DNA from 2 places in the Ruminococcus sp. OA3 genome. Region 1 is predicted to be linked to the other one. Evidence: riboswitches for the same ligand, from Rfam matches in the RefSeq annotation. Region 1 holds a riboswitch; the other holds the start of a gene.

What was found. A riboswitch is a leader RNA that binds a small molecule or an ion and turns the genes downstream of it on or off. The one in region 1 is predicted to bind cobalamin.
Region 2: linked by a shared signal. The riboswitch ahead of MCG98_RS05075 (InlB B-repeat-containing protein) and the one ahead of MCG98_RS07100 (LysR family transcriptional regulator) in region 1 are both predicted to bind cobalamin.

Annotation. Positions count from the first base shown of each region.
Region 1 is NZ_JAKNTO010000001.1:1,564,989-1,568,169, forward strand. Features, by position in the region: gene MCG98_RS07095 (heavy metal translocating P-type ATPase) at 1-1,178, opposite strand, end outside; cobalamin riboswitch at 1,436-1,619, shown strand; gene MCG98_RS07100 (LysR family transcriptional regulator) at 1,919-2,833, shown strand; gene nikB (nickel ABC transporter permease) at 2,873-3,181, shown strand, end outside.
Region 2 is NZ_JAKNTO010000001.1:1,104,216-1,107,396, reverse strand. Features, by position in the region: gene MCG98_RS05075 (InlB B-repeat-containing protein) at 1-1,463, opposite strand, end outside; cobalamin riboswitch at 1,557-1,756, opposite strand; gene MCG98_RS05070 (Ig-like domain-containing protein) at 1,864-3,181, opposite strand, start outside.

The DNA of each region.
Region 1 (3,181 bases):
CCGATCCTTGCTTCCTCAGAAGGAATGATCTGCACATCCTCATTGGAAACCAGATTAACGGTTTCAGGGCGGAGATCCACGGCATCCATAATCTGTGAACGGCTTTTTGCAACTGCCTTTTCTTCGAAGAATTCTCCTACACGGTAGAAGAGCATAACGCCAACTGCTTCGGGGTATTCACGGATGACAAAAGCCCCCAGTGTTGCGATACTCATTAAAAAGTTTTCATCAAATACCTGCCCCCGGGTAATATTTCTTAACGCTGTCCAGATGACCTTCCAGCCGAGGACAACATAAGCGACAACATAGACGGGGAGTGTGACTGCAGTTCCGAACCCCATGTGTTCCAGAATCTCACCGGCGATGAAAAGAACCGCTCCAATGATAATCTCTGTCAGGGCGCGAGTGCTCTCTGACATTCCCTTTTTTGCAGCAACCGCTTCGTGGCTGCGCACAGAGGTTTCTTTCTCGACAATTTCAATGCCATCTTCAATTGAATTGCAGATTTTCTTAATCTCAGGAATCAGACGCTGCGGCGATTTTGCTGTAAGTTTCAGCTGTTTAGTAGCAAAAGTAATGGTAGCGTTCTCCACATCGGCAATCTGATTGATTCTCTGCTCCATCTTGGCAGCGCAGTTGGCGCATCCTAGATTCTGTAAGATATATGTTTTTGTTTTGCTGCTGCCTGCAGAAGAAGTATCTTTCGGTATAACCCGCACTTCTGATTCAATAGAAGAGCAGATACTCTGGATCTGAGGGACCAATGCAGCCTGACTGTCTGCGGAAATGCGCAGCTGTTTTGTGGCAAAAGTAATGCTGGCTGCAAATACTCCGGGAAGCTCCTGGATTTTCTGCTCCATCTTAGCTGCACAGTTGGCACAGCCGAGATTTTCTAAAATATATACCCTTTTTTCGTGACCGTCATCCGGCAGTTCTACAGTATTGCTGCTGTGAGGGGTGTGCTCATGATGGTCATGCCCGCAGCCGCAGGCCTCATGATGGTGCTCCTGATGGTCATGGTGCTCATGCCCGCAGCCGCAGGCCTCATGTTGGTGCTCATGATGGTCATGGTGCTCATGCCCGCAGCCGCAGGCCTCATGTTGGTGCTCATGATGATCATGTCCGCAGCCGCAGGTTTCTTTGTGCTGATGTTCAGGCAAATCTTCCATACGTTTCATAACTTATCCTCTCCATTTCTATAAATAATCAAATGATAAAACATATGAATAACTGTTCATATGTTGATTATAAGTCGAATCCTTTGGAAAGTCAATATCATTTGTGAAAGTCTTTAAAAAAATTCTGCCGGATAGTCAAAAGGATCTGTATCTATCCTGAAAATCAACGGAATCCAGCGAGGGTGATAACAAAATGGAATGGGAAAAACAAAAAAAAAGAGAGAAAAATACAAAAAAGTGTGTTATAGTAATTTTGGTTTAAATAGAGTCATAAAAGTTCCTGTTTTAGGATTAATAGGGAAATTGGTGAAAATCCAATGCGATCCCGTCACTGTGAAAAAAGGGTCGACTTCATTACCACTGGATGATTATATAATATCCGGGAAGGGAAGTAGACAATGCTTTTAAGCCAGGAGACCTGCTTTTATGTGAAATGCAATACCTACGGTGTATAGGTGTGAGCGAAGCGAATGTAAATTGATTACGTCCTTATGCGCACTTATTGTGCGCATTTTTTTATTATATGGGATACTTTGTTCTACATATAACAAAGCGCTTTGCGGGAACATACTGCGGCGGAAAATTTTTTTCCGTTTCTTAACCCCTGAGGGGGGATCGCACTGCAGACACCGGGAGAAAGGTATATAATAACCTTCCTCCCTTAATTATTTTGTTTTTATCCTGAAGACAGTGTCAGTAAATTTAACATTGGTTAAAGAGTGTAAATAACAGGGGGATATATGGATATCAAGCAGTTGCAGTATTTTGTGACAAGTGTTGATCTGGGAAGTTTTCATGCAGCAGCCGAGGCACTGATCACCACACAACCGAATGTCAGCAAGGTTATGAAAGCACTGGAAGAGGAAATGGGGATGACACTGCTCGCCCGTAACAGAAGCGGGGTTACCCTGACGAAAGAAGGAGAGCAGGTCTACAGGTATGCTCTGAGCACGCTGAAGAATTTTGAAATGCTTAATGCTCTTAAAGGAGAAAAAGAAGAAAGTCTGATTGTATGCTGCACTCCAAGCAATAATCTGTCAACACTTCTTGCGGAATTTTACGGGCTGAAATCATATAGAAAACCACATCTGGATCTTCGGGAAGGTGATTTTGAGGATATAGTGGCATGGGTGCACAGGAGAAGTACAGAGCTGGGCTTTACTTATATATCCAGAAGAAACCAGCTGGTATTTGAGGGCAGGCTTAAAACAAAAGGACTGGGGTTTCATGAACTGGCGAGAACTTCTATTTATTTGTTCTGCAGCGAAAAAAATCCCCTGTTTGACAGACGCTATGTTTCAGAAAAGGATTTAGAGGCTGTAAAGCTGATTCAGAGAAGAGAAGAAATCCATTCCCTGTCCAACCATTTAGGAGTGTTGAACGGAGATGGTTTGAGCAGATCCGGCAGACAGGAGATTGCCTATACGAACAGTGATCATTTCCTTATACAGATGTTGAAAAATACTGATTACTGTTCGGTCGACAGCAGTTTTCTGAAAGATAAGTATAAAGAGTATCATATCAAGGCGATTCCTGTCAGAGGGAGTGAAAACAGTGTTTCGTTTGGATATATCAAACGAATCAAAGATTCTCTGACGGAGATAGCAGACGAATTTATCAGATATCTGGAAGAACAGATCAGAGAGGAGAGATAACATGATGACAAAAGACAACCTGCGGGAGGATAAGAGACTGTGAATAAGAAACAACTGGGAAGAAGATTGCTACAGATTTTAGTTGTGCTGTTTGGCATCAGTTTTTTTACGTTTGGACTGACGTATCTTTCCCCAGGAGATCCGGCCGAAATTATGCTGACGGAGTGTGGAAATGTGCCGACTCCGGAACTTCTTGAACAGACACGGGCAGAACTGGGACTGGATAAACCATTTCTTATTCAGTATGGAAACTGGCTGAAGGGAGTTTTGACCGGCGATATGGGTACTTCCTATTCGATGAAAGTCCCGGTCGTAGAGAAACTGACTTCCTGTTTCTGGCCTACTTTG
Region 2 (3,181 bases), 460 kb from region 1:
CCGTCCGCCTTCGTGTTCCACGCCACAAACGCCTCATCACCCGTAGACTGCACAACCGGCAGCATAACTTCCGCGTACGGTGCATAAGACTCTGTGCTGGAAGCGGCAGATCCGTTGCCGTCATACGTGAGGGAATACGTATCTGCTGTCATACCCGTATAACTGCCGTCCGTCATATCGGTCATGTCATACAGCGTATTCTCCCCGTTGAGAAAACGGTCGTAGGAAATCAGGGCATAGAGAGCCTGATCAGTCGCCATTCCATTAACCGAATCACCGCTTCCGCCTCCGCCGTCGTCACCTGCCGTGACATGTTTGAAGCCTCCCACCGCCTCGCTGGATCCGCTGTTTTTCTCCCAGTGCATCAGCACTGCGTCAATCATGTTATTGCAGCTTGTGCCGTCCCATACGGCGCCTTTTGGGAGAAACCCGCATTCTTTTCCTATATTGGAGAGTACAACACGTTCGGAAAGCGGATCGATGCCAAGCTCCGTCAGGGCTACGATTACCTGGGCCGTTGACTCCGTATTAACGTCACTTCCCCAGCCCTTGAAGCCTCCATTGTCCAGCTGCATCTGATGCAGCGTATAGATGCCGCGTTCCACCGCCTTCACAAACTCAGAATACGGCGTCGTTGCGCCCGACTCTTTGTATTTCAGTTCATCCAGATAATAGGGCGCCATTGCCTGAAGCGCCATCCCTGTGATATCGGCATCAGCGCCCTTCTCAGCAGCATTGGCGTCATTCAATGCCCAGCCACCGATCGTCTTGTCCGAACTCAGGATCTCATGGCGCACAATATAATCCAGCATACGGCCTTCGGTGTTGATATCACCCTCCTGATAATCAGAAGGTGTCTCATAGAGCTGATACCCGCCGGTATTCAGGGAGATCAGGCTGAATACCGGACCGTTGATCCCCTGCCAGTATGTGTCGTTATATGATTTTGACAGCTTATCCAGGAAATCATATCCTCCCACATCTTCCGGTGATTTTCCGAGCGCACTCAGCGCAAGTATCACTCTGCACCATTCCGTGATCTTGTATGCATCAAGTACACCGTTTTTGCTCTGTACCGTTTCCACCATACGCTGATAATAGCCTTCGAAATAATCATCCGGTATATAGTTCAGATAATCCATTCCGGTATACATCCCGCGCAGCAGGCTCATCACCGTCCACTCACCTTTATCTGTCCCAAATCCGGGTTCCCTAACCGTCTCCAGTTCATACCGCGCGGCAGCGTTGATATAAAAGCGTATGCCCGGCTTTTCATCCTCCCAGAATCTCAGCTGCTGGAAATTGTCATCTGTATCTGCATTTGCATTCCATGCAACCGCACCTGCTTCCATCAGGCATGCTGACATCGTCAGTACCAGAATCAGCACGACCGCGGTAAGCCTGTGTACACAATGCCGCACACATCCCCTTCTCCTTAAACCATCCCGTTTCTTCCTCTCCATAATCCGTCTCCTCCCTGCCGTATGTTACTTCTGATACTCCTGTTTCTCTGTTTTTTGGCAACAAAAAAAGCATATTTTCTTCACCCGAAAATATTACTTCGTTCGATCTATGGCAGTTCTCCTGACTTCGCTTCATCCTTGGGAATGCCTTCCCGGGCTCCGGGCCCAGTGGTATATCATTCCTTCGTCCACGTTACAGTAGTGGTGACTGTTCCGGATTCACACCGGATTCTCTTTTAACGGATTTATGCTTTCCTCCCTGCAAAAATCCGACCATAAATACTCATCTTATGAAATTGGTTACAGTATAGCACATCCACTTTTTCAAGTAAACTGCAAATCCTGCACTATTTTGCCAAAACGGCGGGGTATTCCAAAATGGAATCCCCCGCCGTGATCATTAGTTGATACTTCCTTTTGTTTCAGTTGAGTTGGCACCCAAAATCTTGTTGCCGTTTACGGTACGGTAAGCACGCACCACATACGTATAGGTAATCCCTTTCTTCAGGCCTTTTTCCGTATAAGCTGCCACATTTCCATTCCCGAGTTGTGTGACGAACTGATATTTTCCTGTATCAGGATTCCTGCGGTAGATCTGATAGCCACTGGCTCCGTTCACTTTGCCCCAGCTGATCTTCATGCTGGTGGAAGAAGCTTTCCTGACCGTCACATTTTTCACCTGCGCCGGTACAGGTTTCCCGCTCAGTATATCGCTGTTCGCACCAATGTATTTCGTGTTCTTCACGGTGCGATACGCACGTACCACATAGTCATATGTATTTCCGCATATCAGATTGTAATGCATATAGGACGTTGTATTTCCATCTGCAATCTGTGTGACGTATTTCCATGGACCGTTTTTGGATGTCCTGTGATAGATCTGGTATCCGCTGGCTCCGCTTACTTTTTCCCAGGTAAGTTTCAATGTCTGAGATCCCCAGGACTGAACTTTGGAAGTCACTGTTTTCTCCGGCATCGCTTTTCCGCTGATTCCAGATTTCACATAATCTCCAAGCTGTTTCTCACCTCCAAGCGTATACACGGCACGCACAGTGTAGGTATAAACCGTTCCCGTAGTCAGCCCGGTATCTCTGTATGCCGTTGTTTCGCGTCCGCTCACAGCTGCGATCTCTTTGTAACTTCCTCCTGCTGTCTTTCGGTATACCTGATACCCTTCTGCACCGTTTACGGATTTCCAGGTAACATTCACCGTATTATAATTTACTGACTTTACAGAACTTAATGTTACCGGACTTCTCATCACTTCCTGCAGTTCATACAACTTATCCTCTGCATCAAACAGCTTCTGATCATTCTCTACATATGCTTTCTGCATTCTGGTCAGTTTGTTGTAGGCCGTACGGGCTGTTTTAACTGCATCCTCACTGTCAAGCGTCACCCCTCCGATCTGATCGATCAGTCCTATGACCTCAATTCCTGCCACCTCATCCCCGGAGAGGGTCACAGTAATTTCACAGGTCGCAAAGGCGTTTCCTGCCGTTCCATAGATGCTTGCGCTTCCAACGCCCACTGCCTTTACGATACCATTTTTGACTGTCAGCACGTCCGTATTGCTTGACGCCCAGCTGAACTTGCTTATATTGCCGTCCGCAGGCGTAAAATCAATGGTATCCAGAGAGATGCTGCTTCCTTTCAGCATACCGATTCTCGATGCACTGATGGTCACCTCCGTAACCGGATTTGGAACCTTAACCTTA